2 regions of the Sphingomonas sp. PAMC 26617 genome follow, and region 2 is predicted to be linked to the other one. Evidence: predicted binding sites of a transcription regulator. Region 2 holds the regulator's gene; the other holds the start of a gene.

What was found. Region 2 encodes LexA, which represses DNA repair genes until DNA is damaged. Its sites were predicted from a motif close to GTTCCNCNCTTGTTCT; they were not measured.
Region 1: RH91_RS20045 (LexA family protein) is a predicted target of LexA. The motif match lies at 12,761-12,776, and genes of this name have one in related genera.

What each region holds. Positions count from the first base shown of each region.
Region 1 is NZ_JH594426.1:279,008-294,007, forward strand. It holds gene RH91_RS19985 (hypothetical protein) at 233-1,324, opposite strand; gene RH91_RS19990 (relaxase/mobilization nuclease domain-containing protein) at 1,321-2,805, opposite strand; gene RH91_RS19995 (ribbon-helix-helix protein, CopG family) at 2,838-3,419, opposite strand; gene RH91_RS20000 (hypothetical protein) at 3,761-4,051, shown strand; gene RH91_RS20005 (DUF4238 domain-containing protein) at 4,073-4,945, opposite strand; gene RH91_RS20010 (hypothetical protein) at 5,055-5,438, opposite strand; gene RH91_RS20015 (AAA family ATPase) at 5,435-6,118, opposite strand; gene RH91_RS22675 (hypothetical protein) at 6,675-6,845, shown strand; gene RH91_RS20025 (TIR domain-containing protein) at 7,390-9,312, shown strand; gene RH91_RS20030 (argonaute/piwi family protein) at 9,309-10,865, shown strand; gene RH91_RS20035 (hypothetical protein) at 10,923-11,891, opposite strand; gene RH91_RS20040 (SOS response-associated peptidase family protein) at 12,050-12,679, opposite strand; gene RH91_RS20045 (LexA family protein) at 12,817-13,254, shown strand; gene RH91_RS20050 (Y-family DNA polymerase) at 13,265-14,527, shown strand.
Region 2 is NZ_JH594425.1:3,669,565-3,684,720, reverse strand. It holds gene RH91_RS16165 (hypothetical protein) at 1-548, opposite strand, end outside; gene RH91_RS16160 (hypothetical protein) at 632-925, shown strand; gene RH91_RS16155 (hypothetical protein) at 1,117-2,277, shown strand; gene RH91_RS16150 (DUF2336 domain-containing protein) at 2,334-3,458, shown strand; gene RH91_RS16145 (sensor histidine kinase) at 3,455-4,855, shown strand; gene RH91_RS16140 (hypothetical protein) at 4,940-5,128, shown strand; gene RH91_RS16135 (hypothetical protein) at 5,205-5,393, opposite strand; gene RH91_RS16130 (citrate synthase) at 5,390-6,676, opposite strand; gene gltX (glutamate--tRNA ligase) at 6,697-8,136, opposite strand; gene RH91_RS16120 (ComEC/Rec2 family competence protein) at 8,273-10,474, shown strand; gene lexA (transcriptional repressor LexA) at 10,465-11,145, opposite strand; gene RH91_RS16110 (molybdopterin molybdotransferase MoeA) at 11,202-12,392, opposite strand; gene RH91_RS16105 (TonB-dependent receptor) at 12,676-15,003, shown strand; gene RH91_RS16100 (GFA family protein) at 15,055-15,156, opposite strand, start outside.

The DNA.
Region 1 (15,000 bases), on a different contig from region 2:
GTGACTCGAAGTTCGACACGGTCACGCCAACCTTCCCTACGACTCGATGCGCTGCGATTGCCGGTTTCCCCTATCCTGCGACGCCGAGTTCGGGACTGGCTGAATCGCTTCGACGACACCTCTAGTCTTCCGTTTTACGACATGGATGTCGGAGTGGCCTTCGCAGAGTTCCTCACTGATCTCGCACGCGTGGGCGCAGGTCTGAGGCCGGGCTTCAGCGGCGACCGTCGCGCTAGCGATCTTTGCTGGGCTCGACCGTGATTCCACGCTCACGTTGCTCGGCAGGTCGGCCGTCCCCGAGCTTGGGCCGTTCGCCTAGTCCGATGCGCTTGGCTAAGTCGCGATGGAGCGCTTTCAGCTCGGGCGGCGCGTCATCCTTCTCGGACAGGCCCATCTTGCTCTCCAAGGCGTCGAAAACATCGACCGCGCCGGCCAGTTCGGGCTCGGCATACAGTGCCGCGCTTTCTCCTGCTCGCCATAGCTCGGCAAGCTCCTGTGATCGTTCAAAGCCGGTCGCTGCCGATCGGTCTGTCGCCCGCGTCGTCGTGGATCGCGCAGGCGGCACCGCTCCGCGCTCTTCGATCTTGGCTCGCGTGATTGCCACAAGGCGATACCGGAGGAGGCGCGTCTGCGCTGTGTCGGTCGGGGATGGTGTCTGCTGCTTCACAAGAAGGGTAATCAGATCTTCGGTGCTGACGGCAGCGAGCGCGTTTCGCCAGTCGACCAAGGCGCGGTCGTTGGAGGTAAGGTCGGCCGGCTGGTCCAGGATGAACCGCTCCAACATCGTGTTGTCTTCGAGGTGGACTGGCAGTGGCGCCGGATGGCCCAACACGGCCGCACGCGTGAAACTGATAAGCTCGCCGGTTGTCGCAAAATCCGCGCTTTGCTGCTTGCGGCTCTCGGCGACGGCTGCGGTCAATTGCTCCGCGATAACCTCTAGGCCAGAAGCGATGTTGGCGGCGCGCCTCTGACCGGTTTCGGCGGCCTCTTGAGTCCGGAGGACATCCTGATGAAGCGCGCTGATCGCGTCGCGGCTGTGATCGGACTGATCGGCGATTCTGTCCAGGACCGGTGCAACCAGGCCGAGCCATTTGTGGGTGGCGGCGCTTCCTTCGACAGTGCTAGCAAGGATCGCTTCTTGGAATGGTAAGAGGTTCGCGATGGGAGCCAGGCCGGTGTCGATCACGTCTAGGCGACGCTGCATATCCAGCTGAGTTTCCTCAATCCGAGCATTGCTCCTGGCGAGCGCCGCCACCTCCCCTCGGAGCAAGGATACAGCGTCCATCAGGGCCGCCAGCGCAACAGCAGAAGCATCGGAACTCATCGGTCTGGTCCGTCCCTGTCCTTTGTGCGATCGCGGTCGAGCCGCTCCCGGTTGCGCTCCTCGGCCTGACGTATGATCTCGTGAGCCCTCGTGAAGTCGGTGGGCTCAGCAGGCCCGCTGATCTTCTCGGTGATGGATCGCATCCGATCACTCAGCGTACCGGCCTGATCCGGATCCTCATCCTTTCGGGGAGCGCTGCGGTTCTTCTCTACGATCTCGCGTATTGACGTTGCCACGTCGTCCGGAGGGACCGCTCCCCGCTGGCGCTGGTCCCTTGACGACTTTGTCGGAGCGTCCGGCGTGGCAGTCGCGGTGAGCCGGTCATGCAACGCCTGTAATCTATCGATGCCGGTATCAACGCGAGATGCCGATACGTCGGGGATACGAATAGGCGCGCGGACAGGCGCGGCGACGACGGGCTCCGCGTCTTTCTCGCTTGCGAGGCGCATAGCCCTGACTGAGTTGGGCTCGGGCGGCGGCATTGTCTCGACAAACCGTTCCAGGCTCTTTGCAACGAGCTGGTCGGCAGCAGAGGGCGACGCGGATAGTTCGGTGATCGAGCGAGTGTAGGTGGCGCGGATCGCTGCCTGCCGGTTCGCCAGCATAGCAAAGACCGGGTCTTCGACACCCTGCTCGCGGAGACGTTGCACACGTGCCATGCGGCTCTTGTCGATCTGCGGGACCTGCCCCTTCTCACGCATTTTTACAGCGGCGATCGGCTCATGTTTGGGGTCGATACCCCGCGCCCTGGCCGGTGTAGCGTTCGCCTCGATGCCGCGATTGCGGAGTTTCTCGGCGAAGCGTTGGCGCCAGCGGAACAGATCATCGCGGTTGGGATGGAAGCGCCGGCCGTCATGATCGCGGCGTGCAATGGTGAGATGGACGTGCGGGTGATCGCGATCAACGTGGAGCGAAGCGACCCAGGAGCGGTTCGCGAATTCTTCCCTGGCGAAGTCCAGGGCCGCACCTTTGAGACGCTCGGGATCGGTGCCCGTGGGCATCGATAGAATCATGGAAAGCGACGTCGCACCCTTGCGACGTGCATCGCCGTCCATCTCCCAATCGTTCCATTCCTTGGCGAGCAACTGCATCTCACGGCCGTCCCGAAGGATCTCGCCCTCACTCGTTTCGAGACCCAGTTCCTTCTCGTCGCCGTGACCCAGGCGACTGATGTACGCGAAGTTCGCAAGCACATGGCCGCCACCATGCTGTCGTCCTGTGACCCGTACTACCGCCTCAGGAACGCGACGCGACGTGCGCTCCGCAGCCATCACCGCACGGTTGTTCACGCGGGTGTGTGACCCTCCCCCGAACGCGTCCTTCGTCTGACTGCTCGCACGGGATCCCGTCGATGATGCCGGCTTGGGGAACATCGATGCCACGGCCATGCCGAGGATCGTGCCTCCGGCCTTCGGGCCCTTCGCGCTGCCCCCACCCGATCCCATGCGGTACTTCTTGGGCGGCGCGAAAACGCCAGCCATCGAGTCCATCGTACCGGACGAGAACCGGAAACTCACTGGCCCTGCCCTTTATCCCTGCGGGTCCAGTAGCCGATCTCGCCACCAATGGATGAAGCCAGCGAGCGCCGGGCCTCGATTAAAAGCGACCGCAAGTCGCCGCAGGTCTCAAGGAACGTACCCGCGATCCGAGCAATGTCGAGGGAGCTTTCCGGCTGGTTGGCGGCGTTCATCGCGTGGACCGCCTGGTTGATGTTTCGACCGATCGCCAGGACCTGCTTACGCACTTTACCGATCTCGGTCTGAGTGACTGGCGCAAGCCGCAGCAGCGCCGCCTTGTCCCAAAGCTGCCAACGGATTGTGCGCTTGATCCATTCGTTCCGCGTCAGTCGCATCGGTGCAGCAACGGTGTCGATGGCCTCCATCTCACTGCGGTTAAGTCGGACCGTCACCCGGATGTAGTCGTCCGGGTGCCCCCTGCCCTGCACCGGCATGACCGGCACGTCTTGGCTGTCTGGGGAGACCGCCGCAATCGTCAACGCCTTGGTGATCCAGCTACTACGCGTCTGCCCATTCGCCGCGGCGATCCGATCGATCTCTGCGGTAAGGTCATCACTCAGCCGGACCGTAACCTTCATTTCTCAAGCCCCGAGCAGCGGAACGTCATAAACCAAGGGCCGACATTGGTGCCATAAGGCATATCCTGCCATCCCTTCGCTACTATCCTCATCGGTCTTCCAAACCATACCCGCACCCTGCATCTTCTCACAGACGCGGAGCCGGGGCAACTGTCTGCCGTAGGTCCCCTCATCAGAACATCAGCCCTTCTTGGATCGCGTCGATGATCCTCAAATGTGCGCCTTCGACGCGCGCTGTTTGTTTGGGATTTAAGCGATCAGGCTCTATCAAAATCACTAGCAATCTTCGCCGTCCCCCGACATCATGCCAGCTGGTTCAGCCCACTCCAGGAGACAAGCCAATGCCGCGTTCGCCTTCTAAACTAGCCGATCTCCCGACCATTGAAATGCGCAAGAAGGCCCTACTCGCGGAGCTTGCTCAACTCGACGAGCAAGCAAAGGCCGCAGAAATCGCGGCACGCGACGCTGGCCGGCCTATTCTACTCGCTGCCCTGGAGCGCGTAAAAGTCGCCGCGATTGAGAAGTCGGACGCCAAGTCGATCGCATCGGCTATCAACCAGCATGGTGGAGCGGCAGTAGCCTTACACCTAACCTCCATCCCCCAAGCATCCGGGACAAAAGCGGAAGCTTGATCGGCTTATCGACGTTCGCACTCAATTCCGAATAGTGACCGCGACGGATGGGCGTGGCGCGCTTGCAAAATGGCTTTTGATGAACGGAACTTCTCCCTCTTCGGCATAGCCGACAAAGTGCCTGGCATGAGCGACAATCCCTTCATTTACACGATCGACCAAAAACGCCTGGGGCGTATTAAGCACCTCGTAAATGAAAGTGTCCGACGCTGCGGCGATGAAGATGCGCCTCGGTGAAATCGGCATCGCGATATACGAGTTGGGGTGCCCAAGAAACGGTAGGTTCTGAGCCGTGTGCGTGGGCCAGTCCGAGATCATGAAGCGGCGTGAGGTGTCCTTCTCGAGCGAATACCAATTCATGTCTACAAGCGCTTGGTTCAACGCCGGATCATAGATCGCCTCGCGGACCGCTTCCATCTGAAGCGCACTATAGGCGCCATCGGGAAGCGCCTCCGGTGTCGCCATTCCTAACTTGGCCTCGCTGAAGTCCGGATCCTTGAAAGCATCCACGAATTTTCCCAGACCATCAATGTCGGTGGGTGTGCGAAACCAAAGCGATATGACGAAATTCGCCCACCCTAAAACCATGGCGTCGGTCAGCTCTCCGACGCGCCCTGCCACTAAAAGCTGATGGGCATTGGCTGCTCGCTCATCGAGCTTCTTGAAGAAATTATTTTCCATTTGTTGGGCATGCTCCGGCGGCAAGCCCTGGGTGGTATAGAGCAGCGTTCTATAACCGAAGCTTTTCGGGCTGAGGCGTCCCTGTCGAACTATCCCGTCATCACGGGGCCAGCAACACGCTACCTTTCGATCGTCGCCTGCCCACGCGCGCAGAAGGAATTTTGGTATGAAGTGGTGGTCTTGCGAAGGTGCCTGCGGTTTTGATTGCGTCATTGTCACCCGATCTTCGTGCTCTCGGCTAGCCGGCGTCTTTAGCCGGTGCTTGCCTGCTTGGACGCGATCACGTGCGAGGGCGTCGTCAACGTCAGCCCCTTCTAACGGCTCATTCCTGCGGCTGTCGTTCCGTGCCGGCGTCACGCCGTCGTTCGATCAGATCCCGCATGTCCTGGATCGACTGCCAGTATGCCTTGTGACCTTGGGCGTCGGTGTAGTTTTGGAACCACTCCGCCAGTTCTTTGGGCGCGCGGACATAGATGACCTCCATTGGCGTGGCTGGAGGCTTCTGTCGGCGGCGCCCCCTGCCCTTCTGAGTGTCCTCATTCTGACCGCGATCGGTGAAGCCAAGCGCTTCACCCCTTTGCACCGCCTCTCGCTCCTTCGCAGGATCCAGCGCGATTGGTCCTGTCGGGATGCCTTCGAGATCGAGACCCGGCCTCTTAGTATCTTCTCCGCTTGTCCCCGGTTTTTTAAACCCGAAGTTGCTCATGCCTTGTACTCCACTCGCAGTGCTTCGATCACGGCTTCAGCCAAGGCTTGCGCGTTCTCTTTGGCCCTGGGGAGGCCTGATGTTTCGGTCGGACTTAACTCCCGCAGCAACGCACCGAACTCATATATGTCCCGGTAGGCGGCCCGCTCGACCAGGCCCACGCTCAGTGTCGGCAGCCCGGCCTCTTCAATCGCACTGGCAATGCGCTTGGACGTCTTCGTCGCAATCGCTGCGCTGTCTCGGCTACGTACCAACCGATACGGGATTCGGCGGCCAAGCGCTTCGCTTTCTTCCTCGATAAGTGCGACCGCCGTAGCCGCGAGTTCTGCATCAACCGGCGATTGATTGAACGGGATGAGGACCATGTGTGACCTTGCGAGAGCGCGCGACGTCATTCGTGAGGCGGCACCCTCGAGGTCGATGATAACGATGCTGTGCGTCTCAGACAGGCGCTCGATTGTTTGAATCATCTCGCCTTCGGTCGGTCGGGGGACGACTGTGTAAGGGACGCCCTTCCCCGCCTGGGTTCGCTTCGCAGCCCACTTGGCTATGATCGCGTTCGGATCAGCATCGATGACGGCTGTCTTGACTCCGTTCTCGTGGAGCTGGTCCGCGAGCACTAGCGCAAGTGTGGTTTTACCCGCTCCGCCTTTTGGATTGCCGATCGAAATTACGGACATGGAGCCCCCCATCAGAACTGCGCAGTCGCTTGCGTCATTGCTAGCGCATGCGCTTTCGCAGTCAATATCGCTATAGCTTGCTACTATCAAGCGCTTGCGCTCGGCCAATCGCTTGCACTTGCAATTGCGTCAGCCATTGCGCTTGCGCTTGCGCTAGCGCTTTTGCTTGCGCTTGCGCACGCGCTTTTACGGCTGCTTGCGAGTCCGCTTTCGGGAGTGCTATTTGTATGCAAGCAACCTGCTTGCAAGGATGCAAGCAGCGGATCATACTTCTCGTCGAGAGTTCCCCGCGCATCCTCCGAAGCGACGCTTAGGGCATGCCAATCCGCCTTCCGACACTTCTACGCCTGGTGTGCGGAGAACTGCTACCAGCCGTCGCCGGCAATACCTGCGATTGTTGCCGCGTTTCTGACGCTGCTCGCCGAAACCGGATTCGTACCGCAACGGCCGCAGCGGGCGCGGGGAGGGCGGGAGCTTTCGGCGAGACCGCTTGGACGTTCCGCGGCCGGCGTCGATTCGCCCAACCACGGCGGATGCGGCACGGCTGGACACGGCGATGTGCGCGATGCGCCGCGACAAGCGCGACGATCCAGCCGCCAAGAAGCGTCCTGCCGATGGCGACGTGCTGCACGATACGCTGCACACGATCGATGGCGAGGATCTGCGCTCATACCGCGACCGGGCGCGATCGGCGTGGCCGGTGCCTTTCGCCGCCCCGAGCTGGTAGCGATTACGGTTGGCCCTGTGTCTGATGGCACGCGCGGCCTGCTGGTGCAGGGGCCAACATCGAAGACTGACCAAGAGGGCAGGGGCAAAGCGTCGCCATTCCGGATGGTCGTCGGCTCGAGCCAGTTCGCCATTGTCGCGCCTGGTTGGCTAAAGCCGGAATCGAAGAGGGGCCAGTCTTCCGGAAGCTGACACCGCAGGGGCGGATGACAGCCGGACCGATGAGCGCACAAGGTGTGACGCTGATGGCGAAAACTCCCGCGCAAAAGGCAGCCTGAGCCCCCGGATTATTTTCCGGCCACTCGCTTAGAGCCCGGTTCCTCACTGAAGCAGGGCGGTAAAACGCTAATCTGTTCAAGATGCGCGAAGACAGCCGACATACTTCAATCGGCATGGTGGCTGAACATGTCCGCGATCGCGAGCGGTTCTGCGAACGCGCCTGCGAGGGCGTCCTATAATTTGGTCCGCCCTCTGGGCGACGTGGCGGCGGCGCTATCCTTCGGCCAAGGCTTGACGATGGTGGAAAACACCGTCTTCCATGCCCCATGGATTATGATTTTTCTAAGCTATCTCACACCGAGTTTGAAAGCTTAGCCCGTGACCTGATCGGGCGCGCCATTGATGTTCGTCTCGAAGCGTTCACTGAAGGGCCTGACGGCGGAATCGATGGTCGGTACGTGACAGAAAGCGGAGCGCTCATTCTTCAGGTCAAGCATTACCAGCGCTCACCGTTCTCAGCTCTTAAGACGACGATGACCAAAGAGCGGCCATCAATCGACCGCTTGCAGTCAAAACGCTATATCCTCGCGACCTCGGTGCCGCTCACACCAGGCAATAAGACCAGTCTGGCGACGATAATCGGGCCAACGCTGATCTCGCCTGGCGACATCTTCGGTGCAGACGATCTCGCCGCCCTTCTGCGCGAGTTTCCCGAGGTCGAGCGTGCGCATAGCAAGCTTTGGTCGGGTTCCACTACAATGCTGGAGACGGTGGTAACGGATGCCGTCAAAAAGGCATTGGCCAAACCCGGGCTACCCTCGGTGTTGGCACGGCTTCTGCCAACGCCGCCATCGGCGTCCGCCAAGCCCGATGAAGCGCCGGCCCAGCACGACGTCATCTTCTTGCTCAAAGCGAGCCCTACGGATGATGAATTTGCACTATGGCTAGCGCCCAAGCTCGAAGCGGAGGGATACCGCGTCTTTGCCGATATCCTCACCTTGCAGCCTGGCGATCGCTGGCGACGGGAGATCAACGCGGCCTTGCAATATCGCGCCGCAAAAGTCCTCCTGGTGTGTACGAATACGACGCTGGAAGATCCGCATGTCCTAGACGATCTAGAGATTGCGTTCGACGTCGCCAAGGAGCGCGGCGATAAACGCTTCATCGTCCCGCTACGTCTCGAAAGCTTCCGGAAGGTCAAAGGCCTTGGGGATGCCGTTCCCGTAGATTTCGTGCGTGGCTGGGGAGAGGGGCTGGCACTGCTGCTCGATGCCCTCAAGCGGCAAAAGGTCCCGCGTTCTGACGAACGGGTAATCGATCCCAATTGGGAAATCTTCCGCCGACGCGGTGCCATCCCGCTCGTCAACGAACCTGAGCGCCTTACCTCCAACTGGCTGCGTGTCGTCGAAGCGCCAGATGACATCCACTATTACGAGAGCAGCGGCGTGGTGGATCAGGCGACGCTGAAGCGGGCAGTTGCAGCATTCCCGTTCCCTGCTGCTCTGCACGCTGCCGGTTTCCTGTCGTTTGCCAACGAAGCTGAGATCGCAGAGGCGTTGGGGGGGGTAGGGCGGTTCCGAGCGGTACTGTCTATTCCAATCGTGGAGTTTGTCGAACACGGCTCGCGGCGACTTGGGCTGCTTCGTCAACCAGCGTCCAATATCATCAACACAATGTTCAAAGAGGCATGGTTTGGGTTCTGTCGTAAGCGCGGCCTTCTCGAGTACCGTTATTCCGGCAGCATCGGATTTCACGCTTCTCCCGGACTCGCTGCCACAGGCCAGCGGATACCGTGGGGACGGCAAGGAGATCGGCGTTCGTCGATGCTGCGCAATGCGGCCAAGGGATATATTTGGCAGTTTGGCGTCACCGCCCTGCCGACTTTTTGGCCGTTCTGGCACTTCAAACTTAAGTCGAGGGTGCTGTTCGCGGCCGACAACGGCACACCATCTGGCCTAGAAATCGATGACGCTAAGAAAATGCATCGACTTCGACGCAGCGTCTGCAAAGGGTGGCGTAACAAGCAGTGGCACGGCCGCATGCTCGCGTTTTTAGAGCTTCTGTCGGGGGAGTCGGCGTTTATTAGTCTTCCACTTTCCGCCTCGTCGGCGGTCATTATGGAGGCGGCACCTATCCTCTTTTCCTCACCGGTCAGTACGGCCCTACCTGACGTCCTCGATGCCGACGACGAGGAAGCGGATCCGAGCACGCTTGGCCGTCCAGAAACCGAGGAGGAGGTTGAGGCATGAGGTTCCCGGAAGTATTGCTGCGCGTTGAGCATATCCACGAACCCGAACTAGAGTTTGCCGGTGGCCAGCGCAGCCCCCACCCAAAAGACGGGCTATTCCTTTATGGGCCACACGCCAAACCCAAGAAGATCCGCGATATCCGGATCGGGGTAGTCGGCACCCGCGAAGGCATCGCTCACTTCCGTGCGTGGGCGTATAAACTGAGGTCGGTCGTAAGCGTGCCACCACCCGGCAAGGGCGAGAAAGCAGACCGTCTGCATCTCGCTAATTTCCCCGGCATCGACGAGGCCTTCGGTGTCACCTTCGACCCCGATGACGTAAGAACGCTCACCATAACCATCGAAGAGATTGATCGCGCCACGCGCATCGAGAACCTGAACGAGGCCGTCGAGAAAGTTGCTCACCTCTACATCGACCGGGTCAACAAGCACCTTCGTAATGAGGAAAGCAGCGTCGATGTCTGGATGCTGGTGGTGCCCGAGATCGTATATGACCGGTGCCGTCCAGGCTCTAAACGAGTGGGCTTGAAGATGGAGAAAGGGACGTTCTCCAAAAGACAAAAGCTGAAAGTTAGCCTGCCGCTATTAGCCGCTGCCGGCGTGATCGATCAGGCCAACGAGAACATCTTCGAAGACGTTCCGGACTTCCACCGACGGATCAAAGCAGAGTTTCTCAAGATTGCACCTACGCAGCTCATCCGCGAGACGACGATTGCACCGGAAGCCTTTCTCAACAGCGCCGGATATCCGTTACGCAAGACTCAAGACGCCGCTACTATCGCTTGGAACCTGGCCACTGGGCTATATTACAAATCACAGCCCACACCGCCATGGCGGCTAACGTCAGTAAGGCCGGGCGTTTGCTACATAGGGATGGTCTACAAAAGCTTGCCCAATGATCCCCAAGGGCACTCTTGCTGCGCGGCTCAGATGTTTCTCAATGAAGGCGATGGGGTGGTGTTTCGGGGCGCCAACGGGCCTTGGAAGACCGGCGACTACGAATTCCACCTTAAGCGTGACGCTGCAAAGCGGCTGCTGACGATGGTACTCGATACCTACACGGCGACCCACGGAGCACCGCCTCGCGAGTTATTCATCCACGGCCAAACCTACTTCAATGATGAGGAATGGCAGGCGTTCGTCGACGCGGCACCAGCCGAAACTAACGTCATTGGCGTTCGCATCCGCACGACTTTCGGAGACACCAAACTTTTCCGAGATGGCGACTATCCGGTCCTGCGTGGAACGGCGCTGTTGCTCGATCGGCGGACCGCCTACCTCTGGACTAACGGCTATGTCCCTCAGCTCGATACGTACATCGGTCCTGAAACGCCGAATCCCCTTCACATCACGGTCATGAGAAGCAAGGATGCGCAGCCCGATATAATGTCAGTGTTGAACGACATCATGGGTCTAACTAAAATAAATTACAATTCTTGTAACTTTAACGATGGCCTTCCCGTTACGGTTCGGTTTGCGAGGATGGTCGGTGATGTATTAACGATGGGGTCGGCGAAAGGAGAGGAACGCCAACCGTTTAAGTTTTACGTTTGAACGACTGAGACTTGCGAAACGTTAGAACTCGACCGCGCATATCCGCCAGACAGGGCGCTACTCACGCATCACCTTGTCGGAAATGTAGCTGCAGTAACCGCAAAGCCCGGAATCATTGCCATCGAGGTATTCTTGGATGGAGATGCCGTTGGAACAGCGCGCCCATTCAGCGTCGTAATCAAGGCTTTCGTTACAATTGGCACAACTGTCCTCCGTCTCGACATAGGTGTCGCGTTCGCATGCTGGACATTGATAGACCGGGCCCTCCTCGCCGCCTTCCTTAGCGCACGTATAGGCGTCGAAGGCAAAGGCGTTCTCGATCGTCGCTTCGATGATATCGGCTATGTCTGGTGTGGCGAGACAGCTGCGGCATCGAAAATCGACCATCTCCTGAGCGCTGTTCTCGGGATCGAGCTGCTCCAGCAATTCGGATTCGCAGGCGAAACATTTCAGCGTCGCGGCCGCGATGGTTGGCGAATGCCACTGCACTGTGGCCAAAGAGGCCTTCGCGTCCTTTAGCTCATGCTCATAGAGCTCGCGCGTTTCCAGCATAACCGACCAAATGTCACCGAGCAGGACCGCGGGATCTTCTTCCATTTGGCGGAAGAGCGAGGCGGCGACCGGAAAGCCCTTGGCGATCGCCGTCCGCACCGCAGCGTCGGTCTTTTCGGTAAAATGATGCTCCATGTCGTTGCGGATACGGTTGAGATCTTTCAGCGCATTATGGTCGATGACCATGCCGAAATCTTTGAAGCGTCCGGCGATGGTGTTGAAGTCGATCGTTTTTCCGCCGACCGCTTCATAGGCGATGCCCCCATCACCGTCAGGCACGGGCTTGTAACTCGTGCCGATCACATCCTTGGGATCGGCGTCGGGCGCCTTTCTGACCAACGCTTCCTTGGCGAGCAGGAGCACGCCCGCATAGAAGTTCCTGACTGCGGAGACGTCGCGATCGCTGTCCTGCTGGCGATAATCCTCGACCCCCATGCGGATCGACGCGACGGCATTCTCAAACAGCGATGGCATGGGTTCTCTCCGTCGATCGAAATAGGGTGGTTCCGTCGAGCGCGCATCGCAATTCAAAGGTCGCGCGGTGAAGTCAGCTTCACCGTCGGTCCGGCCAATGATTTACGCGCGTGAGGTGGTCTTCCACGGGTGTAGGGCGGCTTGATCCGGACACGGCGTCAGCCCCGGCCGCGCGTCGGGAACACTGGTCCGCGGACGGTCATTTTGGCCGGATCATAGGGGCGCTGAAGCGCCACCACGTCGTCGTAGAACCCGCGTAGCCAAGTATCGACGTCCTCAGGCTCGAGGATCGTTATCACCGCCTTGGGGTGGATCGGTGCGACGAGGCTGTTGGGATCGCATGTGACCATCGTGAAACCATCACCCTCGGCGGTGCGCTGCCAGAAGCCAGCGACCGCGAAGACAGGCTGGTCGGTGACGCTGAACCACATTTCCCCTTTGAGAGGCGGCTTGCCGTCGCCCAGGTCGTGCTTCTCGGGCGTAAACTCCGCAAACTCGGTGAGCGGGATCACGCAGCGATTTTCCGGCTTGGCGGCGAGCCTGCGCCACTGGGGCAGGGCGAGCTGGCGGACGTTCGTCATCGGCCAGGGCGCCTGGCCGCCAAGGACGTCCCAGGTCATCACGTCCCAGAAGCGGTCGCCTTCCTGCTCGCGGACGACGTAGTTTCGGCTTTTCGGCCGCAGCTCCTTCGGGTTGAAGCGATTGTCGCGGGGGCGCTCGCTAAACAACTTCGCGGTTGAACCCCAAAGCGTTTCGGGTTCGCTGGCATATCGGGCTCGGTTGCACATCCGGCCATCCTATGACGGGTCGCCCGGCATCGCCACATACTCAACCCGGGCGATCGAAATCGACGAGCCGAACAATCTTCTGTTCCCAATCTGTTCTCTTGGGCGTTATGAGGGGCCACGAGTTAAGGATTCAGATCATGTTGCTGCCGATCGCGCAGCCGGTCCCGCTCGCCGTAATGGCGCCGAGGCTCCGGCTGAAGCCAATCGGCGTAGCGGGAGCTGGCTTTCCGTCACCCGCCCAGGACTGGGAGGAGGACGCTATCAATCTGGTGGAGCTGCTGCGGCTTAACAGAGCCGCCAGCTTCGTCTTCCGGATCGATGGAACGAGCATGGTAGACGCCGGCATCGGCGATCGCGACGTCGTGGTGGTCGATCGCGATGTCACGCCGCGCAGCGGCCACATCGTGTTCGCTGTGCTTGCTGACGGTTTCGTCTGCCGCCAGCTCGTTCACCGGGCCGGGGTGCCGTACCTCGAGGCGCGCAACAGCCAGCAGAGCTATCCGGAGCAAATCGCCGACGACCAGACGGAAATATGGGGCGTCGTGCGGGCAGCCGTCCGCGACTATCAGCGATAGGCGCGCGCCGATGACACACGCAATCGTCGACGTGAGCAACTTCTACGTCTCGTCGGAGAAGGTCTTTGACCCGAGACTGCGGCGCGTGCCGGTGATCGTGCTGTCGAACAACGACGGCTGTGCGATCGCGCGGAGCGAGGAGGCAAAGGCCCTCCACATCAAGATGGGCGATCCGATCTTCAAGATTCGCGACGTCATCAAACGGCATGGGATCGAGGTCCGATCCTCCAATTACGAACTCTATGCCGACATGAATCGGCGCTTCAATGCGGTGATCGCGGAGCATAGCGACCTGATCGAGATCTACTCGATCGACGAGAGTTTCTACCGCCTGCCGGTGCTGCCCAACGGCCTGGGTGATGTGGTGGCCGCGCATAAGCTGCGCGCGGCAATCCTGCGCCAGACCGGCCTTCCGACGCGGATCGGACTTGGTCCGACGCGCGCATTGTCGAAGGTCGCCAATGCGCTAGCGAAGGCGACCGAGAAGATCTGGGATGGTGTCGTGGACCTCCACGACACCGAGCTGCGCGCGCGTCTCTTTGCCGAGTGGCCGGTCAAGGAGGTGTGGGGGATAGGGTCGGCGCTGGCGGCGCGATTGCACCCGCTCGGAATTCGGACAACGGCCGACCTGGTGGCGATGCCACCCGCATCCGCGCGTGATGTCGGCACGGTCGTTCTCGACCGCCTGGTGCGCGAGCTGAACGGCATCGAGTGCGAAGAGTTCAAGCCGGAGCCGGAAGCAAGCAAGGCGACGGCGGTAACGCGCCAGTTCGGCGCGCCGGTAACGGACCTCGATGAGCTTCGCGAGGCGATGGTCCGGCGCGCGGTGCGCGCGGCCGAGAAGATCCGACACCAGGGACTGGTGGCAACGCGGCTGATCGTGTTCGCGCACGGCTCGCGCTACCGGCCCAATCCGCCCTCGGCCAGCCGGCAGACCCGGATGTCGCCACCCAGCAACGATCCGCGCATCATTGCCGGCTTGGCGGCCAAGATGATGGAGGCGATGTACCAGCCTGGGGGCGTCTATACGAAGTGCGGCGTCCTGCTCGAGGAGCTGCTGCCGCAGGGCGCGGGGCAGGGGGATTTCTTCGCCGTCGAGGATCCGCGTGCCCCCGGGTTGTTGGCGGCTATGGATGGCCTCAACGATCGGTTCGGGCGTGGGACCGTAGGGATCGCAGCCCAGGGGTTCGGCGCGCGCGCGTTCGATACGAAGCGGAGCCAGAAAAGTCCGGCGTGGACGACGCGGATCGGGGAGATACCGATAGCCCGATAGGTGCGGGGGAGGAGCGGGTTCTACGGAAGGAGATTTCCGCTCGGGCGCAACGCCCATCCATCCTGAAACTGGATTTTCAGGAAGGATGGCGTATATGGGGTGTGCGGTTTCATCGAGTCAGATCGGTGTCACTTACCTGAACCCGTCGCGCTGTGAACGCGACGGGTTCAAACTTCCGGGGCTGGCGCTGTCAACAGCGCCGGCCTTTTTCTTGGAAAAGGGGCGAAGGCCCTGTGAGACCTCCGCCCCCCGCTAAGCCGGAATTACTTCCGGCCCAGCGTGACGATCGCGACGACTAGCGAAACACCAGTCAGCACGACCATTGCGGTTTCATACATGGTCAAATCAATATCACCTCCTTTGGGTGACATGATTTGCGGCAGGGGCTGTGAACTCCCCATCGCTGTTACCCGAGAGTAGCATACAGCGAGTGCGCGATTTCGTGCAGTATTCCCGTTCGCGATCGCGTGACC
Region 2 (15,156 bases):
CCGTTGCCGACCCCTGCGAGCCGCGCCACCGCGGTATCGCCGAGCGTGCCGAGCCATTCGGTCTGCTCGGTCAGCTGGATCCGGTGATCGTCGATCCGCGTCGAGAGCCGGTTGACCGTGCGTTCGAGATTGGCGGCCTCGGCGCGCATCGCCTGTGCGGTCCGTCCAAAGCGGCGTGCTTCGGCGGTGCTGGTGCGCAGCGCGAGCAGCAAGAGAATGCCGACGAGCGTAGGCGGCACACAGAGTGCGCCAAGGAAAAGTACGACTTCGATGGGCCTGGCGTCGAGCAGGCTCGACCAGCACAGCGCCGTCATCACACCGATCCAGCCCAGCGACAGCACCACGCCGACCACGATGAGCCATGGGAAAGGCCGGCGCGGCACTTCCTCGTCGGTAAAGTCGTCGGGGTGGGAGAGAGTCTGCATGGGCATGGTTTCCGCATCGGACGACAGGGCTTGCGGATCGGGCAGCAGATCCCCGCGCGGCGCGTCGCCGGGTTTCGGGCGACCATTGGGCCGAAGATCGATGATGCGAGAACCCCCGTTCATCAGGTTCGTTTATCACGAAAAGCCCGGAGGCAAAGCGAATAGCGAAACTTTGCCTTAAGTCCTTGCCCGGTAGAGGGTGCGATATGGTGTATGAACCCGGTGCAATCGATGCGGCGCTCGCGGCTGCGGTAGGCGACGAGCCCATGCTGATCGCGGAATTGCGCGTAGCCTTCCTGGAAAGCGTGCGGCGCGGGCTGCATGGGTTGGAGAGTGCCTCCGGCGAAGCGGAATGGGAGAAGGCCGCATGGCGGTTGCGCGGGCTGGCGGCCAGTTTCGGCGCGGTCCGCCTGATGGCGATCGCGACCGAAGCGGCGGAAAGCGACGCCCACGATCCCGCGTTGATGCGACGGTTGCGGCGCGCGGTCGACCGGCTCTGATCGTGGGCGAAAGCTTTGGGGTGGTCGCGGCGCAGGCTCGCGCTCCGTTACCACGGGCCAGGCCCCGGACGACGCTGGTCGGAAAGGATCGCGCAAAACCGGCGTGATCGCGGAGTGCCTCGAAGACGGGCGTCGGCCCTCCGTATTACACCCCTTTGCCAAGCACCGCCGAACCCCGTAACAGCCCGGCCATGCTGGCAGGACTGATTTTCGCGACCGACGACGCCGACGACCGTCCGGGGACGCTGGCGGCGACGCTGCCGTTCGGCGGCTTGACGCTGGTCGAGTTCCAGGCGCGGCTGCTCGCGGCCGCCGGCGCGACACAGATCATTCTGGTCGTCGCGCGGATGACGCCCGAGCTGCTTGGCGTGATCGGCCGGATCGGCAAGCGCGGCGGGTCGGTCGATGCGGTCCGCAGCGCGCAGGATGCGGTCGCCAAGCTCCATCCGCTCGCGCGCGTGATGATCGTCGCGGATGGCGTCGTGACGAGCGGCGACATCGTCCAGAGCCTCGCCGCCGCGCCGCACGATACGATCGTCGTCTGCGATCCCGACGACCAGCGCTACGAACGGGTCGGGTCGAAGGCGGCATGGGCCGGGCTGGCCCTGCTGGAATGCAAGCGCGTCGCGGAAGTCGCGGCGATGCCCCGTGACTATGATTTTCAATCGACCTTGCTGCGGGTTGCGGCACAGGCCGGGGCGGAACAGGTCCGGCTCGACCCGCGCGACGCGCCCAAGCACGCGATCGAACGCAGCGCCGACGCGCTGACGCGGCGCGGGACGAGCACGGTCGCGGCGTTGGTCGCCAAGCCCGTCCGCTGGGCAGAGCGCTTCCTGCTTGCACCGGTGGTTCGGTTCGCCCTGCCGCCGCTGATGGCACGCCTCGTGTCGACGCTCGCGCCGCTGGCGGTCGCCGGACTCCTCGCGGCCGTTGCCCTGGCGACGATCCTCGCGAAGCATCCGGTCATCGGGATCGGCGTTGCCGGGCTTGCGATCGTCTCGGCGAGCGTTGCTGCCGCGCTGGCCTGGGTCCGCGAGGAGACGCGGCTTGCGGAGGTTGCGGGGCATGCCCGGTCCGGGTTTGTCGCGCTGGCCGTCCTTGCGATCGGCGTCCGCGCCGATCCGGTTGCGGGGGGCGCGCTCGCGGGGGCGCTAGTCGTCGCAGGCGCGCTGCTGGAGCGCGCCGCGCTGCCGGCGCTGCTGCGCCGCTGGTGGGCGAGCCCGGTCTCCTACCTGGTGATTCTGCTGCCGTTCGTCCTCGTGGGCTGGCCGTTGATCGGGCTCGCGGCGGCTGCACTGTACGCTGCTGGGACACTTGGGGCAGCGATCGAGGCTTTTCGGCAAAAGCCGTAGTCCCGCTTCAGCGACAAAGTCCCTAAGCCCAGCCAATGCCGATCAACGATCGTGAGATGGAGGACAGGGCCCAGGGGGGGATGACGGCGTTGCTCGCTCGGGCGACGAGCGCAGACGTGCGGGCGGACGAGGCGTTGCAGGTCGCGATCGACGATGTGTTCTTGCCCGATGCCGCGCGGCTCGACGACCGGACCCGCCTCGGGGTCACGCTCTTGCTCGACGATCTGGCGAACGGGATCGCGGCGACGGTGCGACGGCATGCCGCGCGGCTGCTAACCGCGCGCGACGAAAGCGCGCTCGCCGAACGGCTAGCCGTGTCGGGCGGTGGCGAAACCGGCAGAGCGCTCGCTTCAGCCGGCTTGCTCCGCGACGCGCAGCTGATGCGCGAGATCGTCGGACGCGTGCGGCAGGATGTGATCGCCGAAGCGTTGCCAGCGATGGCGCGGGAAGATCCTGATGCGTCCAGTCTGCTCCCCCGTCTGCTGTACCATGCCGATCCGGTCGTGGGCAAAAGTGCGGCGGCGTTGCTCGGCGCGGAAAGTCGACGCCGCATCGGCGGCCCGGTCGGAGCCCCCCTCGCGAGCGACCTTCCCGTCGAGGTGCATCGCCGGCTTGTCTGGATGAGCGCAGCCGCAGTGCGGGACCAGTTTGCGAAGGCGGCCGGTGCGGCGCTGCCGGCACTCGATCGCGCGCTTGCGGAAGCGGCGATGCGCAGCATTGCGACGCACGACGAAGGGGAGCGTCTGGAAGCGGTGGCCTTGCGTCTTGCCGCAGCGCTTGATCCCAGTCCGGGCGAACGCGCCACGTTGCTGGTCGAGGCGCTGTTCGACCGCCGCCTCGCGTTGTTCATCGCGGTCATCGCGCAAGGGCTCGGGCTGGAACACGCGGATACGCGCGATATCGTGCTCGATCCGAACGGCGAGCGGCTGTGGCTGCTGTTGCGCGCGCTCGATCTCGATCGCGCCACGATCGCGCGGATTGGTTTCTCGCTGGGAGAGGCTGACCCGCGGCGCGATCTCGATGGTTTCGCCGAAATGCTCGACACGATCGTCGCGATCGATCCGCTTGCCGCACGGCAGGCGTTGGCGCCGCTGCTGCTGCACCGCGACTATCGCGCGGCCCTGACCGCGTTTGCCCGCAGCCAGCAGCGTTCGGCGCTGACGTGGGACTGGACGGCATGATGGCGGACGCGGCGGCGCTGCTGCCCGCGCGCGCAACGCTCGATCGGGAGGGCCGGCTGGTCGCGGCCGACCCACGGTTGCTGGACCTGAACAATCGCGCGGGTGGCACGATCGGACAAATGCTCGCAGTCCCGCAACTCGGGACGATCGCGCGGTTGGCGAAGCGGTTGGGGATCGGGGTTTCGCGCAACGTCGTGGTCGCCGACGGCGGGGACGATCTCGACCTCTGGGTTCGCGCCGAGCCGACCTTGGTGAACCCCGGGGCCGACGGCGTCGCGCTGACCGTCAGCGGCTGGCGGCAACGGCCGTCGTGGCAGCCCGCGGGAACGGCGGAGGGCACCGCGGGGGACTTCCTGCGCAGCGCAGCGGACTGGATGTGGGAGACCGATTCGACGCTGGCGCTGACTTTTCTGGCAGCGTCCGACAGTATGCCGGGCGCGGTGGACACCGCGTTGCTCGGCCTGCCGCTGACCCGGATGTTCCTGCTGGGCGAGGATGATGCCGGCACCTTCCCGATCCTGACCGGCCTAGCGCAGCGGCGTCCCTTCGAGGATCAACGGGCGACGCTGCGCGCCACCGGGCAGCCGGTCCTGTTGTCCGCCGCGCCACGGATCGATTCGGCGGGAGCGTTCGTCGGCTTCATTGGTGCGGCGCACGCGATCGGGTCATCGGCACTGGGTGCTGCCAAACCGACCGAGCCGCCAACCCCCGATCTCGATGCGGTCGCGACCGCCTTTGCGGCGAGGCTCGACCAGACCTTGCGCGCCCCGCTCGACCGGATCATCGCCAACGCCGACAGCATCCACGCCCAGTCAGACGGACCGCTCAAACAGGACTATGCAGAGTATGCTGCCGACATCGCGAGCGCAGGGCGGCACCTGATGGGCCTGGTCGACGATCTGGTCGACCTGCAGGCGATCGAACGGCCCGACTTTTTTGTGGCGCGCGAGCCGATCGACCTCACCGACGTGGCGCGGCGCGCGGCAGGGCTGCTCCAGATCCGTGCGACCGTCGCGCGGGTCAGGATCGACAAGCCTGCATTCGGTGAAATCCTGCCGGCGACTGGCGAATTCAGGCGCGCATTACAGGTTCTGGTCAACCTGATCGCCAATGCGGTGCGCTATTCCCCGATCGACGGGATGGTATGGATCCGCGCCGAGCGCGCGGGGCAGTTTGCCGCGATCATCGTCGCCGATCAGGGCAAGGGAATCGCGCTTGCCGATCAGACGCGAATTTTCGGGAAGTTCGAGCGAGTCGACCAGAATGAGGCGGGCGGTTCGGGGCTAGGCCTCTACATCGCGCGACGGCTCGCGCGCGCAATGGGTGGGGACGTTACCGTCGACAGCGCGCCGGGGCAGGGCGCGCGCTTCATCTTCTCGCTCCCGCTGCGCGGATGACGACGGGATGACATAAACGACAATTGACGAGCGCCACGCTTCGCGTACCTTTCCCGTGCCCACGTATGGGCGGGGAGAGTTTGTATGCGTAAGCTTATCGTCGCGGCGTCGCTGCTCGCGTTTGCCGTTGGAACCGCGCCAGCCATGGCCGCGCCGTGCAAGGACGCCAAGGGGCGTTTCATGAAATGCCCGACAGTGGCTCCGAAGGCCACCAAATGCCGGTTGAACGGCAAATTCGCCAAATGCGGAACGCCGGGCGCAAAGCCCGCCTGAAGGTCTTGAACCGTCGTCACTCCGGTACGAGACCGGAGTGACGACGGGCCAATCGAAAACAGACCGCAGGGGCAGTTCAGCGCCGCCGCGACCACCAGATCGCGGCAACGCCAACCAGCGCCAGAACCGCGCCGTAGACTGCCCATTGCGTCTGCGCGATCATGAAGCTCGACGCCGGCCAATGCACCAGCCCGAGCCCCTGGCCGATCCACAGCAGCCCCATCAGCGTGGCGAGCACGCCGACGAGGGCCACCAGGGTTTTCACGAACGCGCGTCCAGCGAGACGTAGTCGCGCTGCGTCGGACCAGTGTAGAGCTGGCGCGGACGGCCGATCTTCTGCTCCGGATCCGCGATCATCTCATTCCACTGCGCGACCCAGCCGACGGTCCGCGCGAGCGCGAACAGCGCGGTGAACATGGTGGTCGGGAAGCCGATCGCCGAGAGGATGACGCCCGAGTAGAAGTCGACGTTCGGAAACAGCTTCTTCTCGATGAAATAGGGATCGTTGAGCGCCATTTCCTCGAGCTTGAGCGCGACGTCGAAGACCGGGTCGGTCACGCCCAGCTCGCCGAGCACTTCGCGCACGGTCTGCTGCATCACGGTCGCGCGCGGATCGTAGTTCTTGTACACGCGGTGGCCGAAGCCCATCAGGCGGAACGGATCGTTCTTGTCCTTGGCGCGCGCGATATACTCGGGGATGCGGTCGACCGTGCCGATCTCGCGCAGCATGTTGAGCGCGGCTTCATTGGCGCCGCCATGCGCAGGGCCCCACAGGCAGGCGATGCCCGCTGCGATGCACGCGAACGGGTTCGCGCCCGACGAACCCGCGAGACGGACGGTCGAGGTCGAGGCGTTCTGCTCGTGGTCGGCATGGAGGATGAAGATCCGGTCCATCGCCTTCTCGACCACCGGGTTCACGACATATTCTTCCGCGGGGACGCCGAACGTCATCTGAAGGAAGTTGCCGGTGTAGCTCAGGTTGTTCTTGGGATGCATGAACGGCTGGCCGATGGAATATTTATACGCCATCGCAGCGATCGTAGGCATCTTCGCGATGAGGCGATGGCTCGCGATCATGCGCTGCTGCGGATCCGTGATGTCCGCCGAATCCTGGTAGAACGCCGACAGCGCACCGACGACGCCGCACATGATCGCCATCGGATGCGCGTCGCGACGGAAGCCGCGATAGAAGGTCGCGAGCTGCTCATGGAGCATCGTGTGGCGGCTGATCGTGTAGGTGAACTTTTCGAGCTCGGGCTTGGTCGGAAGCTCGCCGTTGAGCAGCAGGTGGCAGACCTCCATGAAGCTCGACTGTTCGGCGAGCTGGCCGATCGGATAGCCACGATGGAGCAGGACGCCCTCGTCGCCGTCAATGTAGGTGATCGCGGAATCGCACGACGCGGTCGAGGTGAAGCCCGGGTCGTAGGTGAACATACCCGTCTGCGCGTACAGCTTTCGGATATCGAGTACGTCGGGGCCGACGCTGCCGTGCATGACCTTCACATCGAGGTCCTTGCCAGCGGCGCTCAGCTTGGCGGTGTCGGTCATGGATAGTCCTTTCGTGACTTTTACGCGGTCATCTGGTCTGCGATGCGACCCAGGCTCTCGTCGCGCCCGAGCAGGTCGAGCACGTCGAAAATCCCGGGCGAGGTCTTGCGCCCGGTCAGCGCCGCGCGCAGCGGTTGCGCGACTTGCCCGAGCTTGACCCCTGCGTCTTCGGCGACCTGCCGTACCGCAGCTTCGAGGCTCTCCGTATCCCAGCGTTCGACCGCGTCAAGCGCTGCGTGAAGCCGGGCGAGAAGCGATCGCGCATCGTCGGACAGCAGCGCGGTGGCGTCGCGGTCCATCTCGAGCGGGCGCTGGCGGAACAGGAAGGCGGCCCCGTTGGTAAGATCGAGCAGATCCGCCGCCCGCGGTTTGAGCGAGGCCATGCTTCGGCCAAGAACCTCGCGTTGCTGGTCCGTGGGCGTGAAATCAAGCCGGTCGGCGACCAGCGCGGCGAGCCGTGCATCGTCTGCGACGCGAATGTACTGACCGTTCAGATTCTCGAGCTTCTTGAAATCGAATCGCGACGGGGACTTGCCCACGCCGGCGAGATCGAACCATTCGACTGCCTGGCTCCGGCTGATGATCTCGTCGTCACCATGTCCCCAGCCCAGCCGGAGCAAGTAATTGTCGAGCGCTTCGGGCAGCATCCCGAGCTCGTCGCGATAATATTCGACCCCGACGGCCCCATGCCGCTTCGACAGCTTCGCGCCATCCGAACCGTGGATCAGCGGGATGTGTGCATAAACGGGATCGGGCCAGCCCGCTTCGCCGGATTCTTTGGCGATCGCATCCATCGCGCGGATGATCGGCAACTGGCGGAATGCGTTGTTGAGATGGTCATCCCCGCGAATCACGTGGGTCACCCCCATGTCGTGATCGTCCACAACCACTGCGAGCATATAGGTGGGCGTGCCATCCGAGCGCAGGAGGACGAGATCGTCGAGTTCGGCATTCTGGACCGTCACCGACCCCTGGACACGGTCGTCGATCGTGACGGCACCCTCGGTCGGTGCCTTGAGGCGGACGACGAACGGGCGCGTATCGTCCGTATCGGTGCGGTCGCGCCACGGGCTGCGGACGCGGAGCGGCTTCTTCGCTGCCTCCGCCTCGGCGCGCATCGCGGCAAGCTCCTCGGTGGTGAGGTAGCAGCGATAGGCGTGGCCGTGCTCGACCATTCGGTGCGCGACCTCGGCGTGGCGATCCGCGCGCGCGGACTGATAGACTTCGTCGCCATCCCAATCGAGCCCGAGCCAACGCAGCGAGGTGAGGATCGCGTCGATCGCGGGCTGGGTCGAGCGCGCCCGATCGGTATCCTCGATCCGCAGCAGGAAGCGCCCGCCGTGATGGCGCGCGTACAGCCAGTTGAACAACGCGGTGCGCGCGCCGCCGATGTGGAGGAATCCGGTCGGCGAGGGCGCGAAACGAGTCACGACCTGCGCGCCGGAGGCGGCGTCCCGCATGCCCTCGGGGGCTGCGGTGGTATCACTGATTGCGCTCAACCGCGCATACTCCCAGACTAGAAGATCGATGGCCGGAACAGCCTGCAGCGCCCCTAGCACGCGCTTTGCACCGCTTCAAACTGGCGTTCGCAGATGGTTGGGCGATGGCGCGCGCAAGGCGGCGGATGCGCTGGAACGCGGGCTCGAGGCCGAGCGCGATCAGCTCGCGCTGTGGCTTCCGGTGATGTTGGGCGGCGGGATCGCTGTGTGGTTCGTGCTTCCCGATCGCACCGCATGGACCGTCGCTTTGCTGGGCGCGCTCGGCGTGGCGCTCACTGCGGCGGCGATCGGTCGGCATGGGCGCGCCGCGCGCGTTCTCGCGGTCGGCGCGCTGGTGGTGGCGCTCGGGATCGGACTGATCTGGTGGCGGGCGACGCAGGTCGGCCATGTCGTCCTGCAGAGCCCGAGCATCGGGACGTTCACCGCAACGGTCGAGCGGATCGAACCCTTGCCTGCGCGCGACCTGGTCCGGCTTCGCCTCGCACCTGTCGCCGTTTTCCGGCGGGCAGGCAGCGACCGGCCACCGCCCGCCTTGCCGCGGCGGCTGCGCCTCAATCTGGCGGTCGGCGATGTTCCCGCCGGACTCGCCGTCGGGGTCACGCTCCGGCTGACGGCGCGGTTGCTGCCACCCCCTGAACCATCGGTTCCCGGCGCCTATAATTATGCGGTCGGTGCCTGGTTCGACCGGATCGGCGCAACCGGACGGGGGCTGCCGCCGGTAACGATCGTCGCGGGCGCGCGCGCAACCGGCATTCCGCTGCGCCAGCGCCTGTCCGCCCATATCCAGGTGAGCGCAGGCGGCGGTGGGGCGGGGGGGATCGCGACGGCGCTCGCGACCGGCGAGCAGGGCTCGATCCCGCTCGACGATACCGAGGCGATGCGCCGCTCGGGCCTTGCCCACCTGCTGTCGGTGAGCGGGCTGCATATCAGCGCGACCGTCGCGGCGACGATGATCCTCGTCTCGCGATTGCTTGCCTTGTCGCCGTGGCTGGCCTTGCGCTGGCGGCTACCGCTCGTTGCGGGCGCTGCCGGAGCGCTGGTCGCGATCGGCTACACGCTTCTCACCGGGGCCGAGGTTCCGACGATCCGGTCGTGCGTCGCCGCGCTGTGCGTGCTGATCGCGCTGGCGCTCGGGCGCGAGGCGTTGACGCTGCGGCTCGTTGCGGCGGGGGCAATCGTCGTGCTGCTGCTGTATCCGGAGTCGCTCGTCGGCCCGAGTTTCCAACTCTCGTTCGCCGCAGTGGCGTCGATCATCGCGCTCAACGAGCATCCGCGCATCCGCGCCCAGTTCGCTGCGCGGGAAGAGCCCCGCCTGCGTTCGGTAGCGCGCAGTTTGGCGTCATTGTTGCTGACCGGGATCATGGTCGAGGCCGCGCTGCTGCCGATCTCGCTTTATCACTTCCAGAAAGCGGGGATTTACGGCGCGGTCGCCAACATCTGCGCGATCCCGCTGACGACGTTCGTCATCATGCCGCTCGAGGCGGCGGCCTTGCTGTTCGACCTGATCGGCGCAGGCGCGCCCTTGTGGTGGGCGACGCGGCTGGCGCTCGACGTGTTGCTGTGGATCGCGCGGACGACGGCGGCGATCCCGGGATCGGTCGCGCCGCTGCCGGCGATGCCGGATGGCGCCTTCGGCCTGATGGTCGCGGGCGGCCTGTGGATCGCCTTGTGGCGGACGCGATGGCGGCGGCTAGGCGTCGGGCCGCTGGCGATTGGCGCGGTGTGGGCGTTGTCGACGCCAGCGCCCGACCTGCTCGTGACCGGTGACGGGCGGCATGTCGCGATCCGCACGAAGGACGGGGCGGTCGCGTTGCTGCGGGACCGGACCGGGGATTATACCGCCGACATGATGGCGCAAGGCGGCGGGACGACGGGACTTCCCGTCCTCTGGTCGGACCAGCGATCGGCGCGATGCAGCCGCGATCTGTGCATGGCGACAAGCCTGGTCGGCGATCGCCGATGGCAGGTGCTCGCGACCCGCAGCGCGTATGCGATCCCGGTGCAGACGCTGGTTGAGGTCTGCGCGCGCGCTGACATCGTCATCAGCGAGCGACGGCTGCCCAAGCGGTGTCACCCGCGCTGGCTGCGACTGGACCGGACGATGCTCGCGCAGACCGGCGGGGTGGCGATCACGTTCTACCCGTCCGTGCTATCGCTCCCGGCGACCGCGAGCATACGGACGGTGCGACGGGCACGGGACGAGCATCCCTGGATCACCGTCCCGCAACCACTACCGCAGGCCGCGCGGGGCACGGGGCGGCGCTTCCGCCACCCCCGCACCGCACCCGATCAGTCGTAGCGGCGCAGCAATCCGGCGAGCTTGCCCTGCACCCGGACCTGCGCCGGGGTGTAACGCTGCGGATCATACGCCCGGTTGGCGGGATCGAGCCGGACCATCGCGCCCTCGCGCCGGAAGAACTTGAGCGTCGCCTCGCTGTCGTCGATCAGCGCCACGACGATCTCGCCATCGCGCGCGACTTCCTGCCGCTTGATCAATGCGTAGTCGCCGTCGAGGATTCCTGCCTCGACCATCGAATCCCCCGCAACTTCGAGTGCGTAATGCTCGCCGCCGCCGAGCAGCGCGGCCGGCACCGCGAGCATCGATGCGCCTTCGAACGCCTCGATCGGAACGCCTGCCGCGATCCGGCCGTGGAGCGGGATCTCGATCACGTCGTTCGCGGGGTTGGGCAGCGGACGCACGTTGGCGGGCGACGCCTCGGGCAGGGTCACGACCTTGGAAACCGGCTTGGCGCCGCGTTCGGGCATCTTGAGCACTTCGAGCGCGCGCGCACGATTGGGCAAGCGGCGGATGAACTGGCGTTCCTCGAGCGCGCTGATCAGGCGGTGGACGCCGGACTTGGACTTGAGGTCGAGCGCTTCCTTCATTTCCTCGAACGAGGGCGAAACCCCGGTCTCGTCCAGCCGGTCGTTGATGAAGCAGATCAACTCATGCTGTTTGCGCGTTAACATTCCGGGCCCTTTCGTCGGAACAGACGACGAACCTATACGGAACATAAAGCAGTGCGTCAAGCGATCGGCAGGATTTCCACCGAGTCGCCCGCTGCGGCGGCGGGCGCGAAGGGGGCGCGGATGATCATGCAGTCGGCATCGGCGAGGGTCGCCAGCAGCGACGAATCCTGCCGTTCGGCGGCATAGACTCGGCCGTCGCGGGTGGTTGCGCGCAGATAATCCTGCCGCCGGTCGTTTTCCTTGAGCGGGGCGCCAAGGATTGCCGGGTAAGCGACCGGGCGGGGATCGCGCGCGCCCGAAATCGACGCGATCAAGGGCTTGAGGAAGATCGCCGCGGTCACAAACGCAGACACCGGATTGCCCGGCAACCCCAGCACGAGCATGTCGTCGATCTTTCCCGCCAGCATCGGCTTGCCCGGCCGCAAGGCGATCCGCCAGAAATCGATCGCGCCCCCCGCTGCTGCGAGCGCGGGACGGATCAGGTCGTGATCGCCGACCGATGCACCGCCGGTGGTGACGAGGATATCCGCCTTGACCCGCGAGAAAGCCTCGACGATCGTGTCGAGCCGATCGGGCAGGATCCCGAGATCGATGACGTCGACCGGGAGGTCGGCGAGCATCGCCGCCAGCATCACACCGTTCGATTCGGGGAGCGTCCGGTCGCTGAGCGGAGCGCCCGGCAGCGTCAGTTCGTCCCCGCTCGCCACGATCGCGACACGCACGCGCCGCGCCACCCGTATTTCGCCGTGTCCGCCGCTGGCGGCGAGTGCGATGCGGGCGGGGCTCAGCCGCTGACCGGTCGAGATCAGGACGTCCCCGTTTGAGAAGTCGATCCCCGCGCGCCGGATGTTGCCGCCACGAACCGGGCCGCTCCCCGAAAGGCGGACGGTGTCGCCGTCGCGCGCCGCTTCCTCCTGGACGAGCACCGCATCCGCGCCACCGGGCAGCGCCGCGCCGGTGAAGATCCGGACGGTCTGGTTCGGGCCGATCGCGCCGTCGAACGGATGCCCGGCCGCGCTTTCGCCGATGAGCTGCAGCGGCTGCGCGAGATCGTCGAACCGTACCGCATAGCCATCCATTGCGGACAGGTCGCGCGCGGGCTGGGTGCGGAGCGCCAGGATGTCCGCCGCGCTCCACCGTCCGCTCGCGGTGCGGAGCGGAACGGTCTCGAGCGGGATCGTCGGAGCGAGCGCGCGCAGACGGGTCTGGGCTTCTTCGACGGAGAGGAGCGGTACGGGGGTGGTCATATCGGCTGCCTTATCGCCTCGTATCGCCTCGCGTCGACCCCTGTCAGCCAGCGCACGAGCTTGGATCGCGCGTCGAAAGTGCGACATTGCAGCCACGCTCGGTAACCAACTTTCGATGCCGAAACAGCATGTCATCAATTAGCAACAAACCAACCCTAGCGGGCGCGGCGGGGGAACGGACTTTTCGATCCCGGGCGCAACTCACCCGTCACGATGCCAAAATGGCGCGGGACGGCGCAGCGGGTCGGTCGGTTCCCAAAGCAATCCAAGGGGGACTCCGCACATGACGATCACCATCGCAAAATCGCTGCTGCTTGCCGGCGCCGCCGGTTCGGCTCTGCTCGCCGTCCCGTCGGCCATGGCGCAGACCACGCCCGACGCTGCCGCGCCCGCATCGGTCGAGGCATCGGCTGCCGCCGATGGCGTCGGCGATATCGTGGTCACGGCGGAGCGTCGAAGCGAGAACCTGCAGAAGGTGCCGGTGTCGGTCGGCGTCGTCGGTGGGGACGATCTGCGCGCCTTCCAGAGCGGTGGCGGCGACGCGCTCGAACTCGCGAACCGTGTTCCCGGCCTCTATGCCGAGACGACGACCGGGCGCATCTTCCCGCGCTTCTACATCCGCGGCCTCGGCAACATCGATTTCTATCTCGGCGCATCGCAGCCGGTGTCGATCATCCAGGACGACGTCGTGCTCGAGCATGTCGTGCTCAAGTCCAACCCGGTGTTCGACGTCCGTCAGGTCGAGGTGCTGCGCGGGCCGCAGGGCACGCTGTTCGGCCGCAACACCACCGCGGGCATCATCAAGTTCGACACCAACCGCCCGACCAACGATTTCCACGGCCGCGCCTCCGCGTCGTTCGGCAGCTACAACACCGCGACGATCGATGCAGGCGTCGGCGGGCCGATCGTCAAGGACGTGCTGTCGTTCCGCGTCTCCGGGCTGTTCCAGCACCGCGACAACTGGGTCAACAACACCTATACCGGCGTCAGCGCGGACGGCACCGTCGGCGGCAAGGACAAGCTCGGCGGGTTCGACGAGAAGGACGTTCGCGTCCAGTTGATGCTGACCCCGCCCGACACGGGCTTCACCGGGCTGCTTTCCGCGCATGCGCGCGATTACAGCGGCACGTCGACGATCTTCCATCGCGGCGCGCTCAAGCGCGGCTCGAACGACGTCAGCGCCGAACCGCGCGCGTCGATCGCGCTCGACGAGGCGGCCAACAACCCGCAGGCGTACAAGACCTACGGCGCGTCGCTCAACCTCAAGAACGATTTCGGCGGCGTGGTGCTGACCTCGATCACCGCGTGGGAAACGACCTCGGGCTATAGCCGCGGCGACACCGATGGCGGTGCCGCGACCAACTTCGCCGGCGCGCGTTTCTATGGCGAGAGCCAGGGCCGGATCCGCAATCTCGACCAGCTGACGCAGGAAGTCCGCTTGTCGGACGACGGCACCGGCCGGTTCAAGTGGCAGATCGGCGGGATGTATTTCGAGCAGCGCGACCTGACGGAATTCGACCAGCGCGGCGTCTTCCTGATCCAGCCCGATCTCAACAATACCCGCCCGAACCCGAACAACTACGTCCTGCTGCGGGACTTCAACACGTCCTACGCGGGCTTCGGCCAGATCAGCTATGAGATCCTCCCCAAGCTGACGCTGACCGGCGGCGTGCGAGTCACCAACGACACCAAGGCGACCCGTCTGCTGATCGCCAACGCCAATGCGGCGGGCGTGTCGAGCTATGCCGGGCGTCGCTACGTCCGCCTGTCGGACACGCAGCCGAGCTGGGACGCGAGTGCGCTGTACCAGATCGACCCCAACGTCAGCGTCTATGCGCGCGTCGCACGCGGCTTCCGCGGGCCGACGATCCAGGGGCGGTCGGCGGTGTTTAACGCCGATTTCACCACCGCCAATTCCGAAACGATCATGTCGTATGAAGCGGGCTTCAAATCGAACCTGTTCGGCAACACGCTGCGCTTCAACGCGACTGGTTTCTATTACGAAGTCAGCGACATCCAGCTCAACGGCAACGATTCGTTCGGCAATGGCGTGCTGTTCAACGCGGACAAGGCAAAGGCGTGGGGCGGCGAGGCGGAGCTGACGTGGCGCCCGGTCCGCCAGTTCACGCTGGGGCTGGGTGGCAGCCTGCTCCATACCGAGATCAACGATCCGCGCGTCTATGCGCAGGTCTGCATCCTCGGCGGGGTCGTCACCTGCACGGTGCAGGATCCGACGATCCGCGTCGGCGCGAACACCTTCGCGCAGATCGACGGCAACCCGCTCCCCAACGCGCCGAAATATCAGTTCAATGCGACCGCACGCTACGATCTGCCGCTCGGCAACGGCGGTTCGCTGTTCCTCGCGGGCGATGCGAACGTCCAGGGCTATACCAACTTCGTGCTCTACAAGACGGCGGAATTTAACTCGAACGGCACGTTCGAGGCGGGCCTCAAGGCGGGCTATGTCGCGCCGGACAACAAGTATGAGCTGGCAGTGTTCGTCCGCAACCTGACCAACGAGAAGAACCTCAAGGGCGTGATCGAGAATTACAACGCCGCGGTCTTCAACGACCCGCGGATCATCGGCGTGTCGCTCAGCGGCAAGTTCTGATGGCCTGGCGCCCCGGCGGTTCCTTCACCGGGAACGGCCGGGGCGTTCGACTCAGTCAGCGTTGTCGACCTTGCGGACTTCCACGGCGCTCTCATCGAAGCCGTCGAGCAGCCGGGCGTTGATGCCCATCTTGCCGAAATCCTCGCCGAGCGT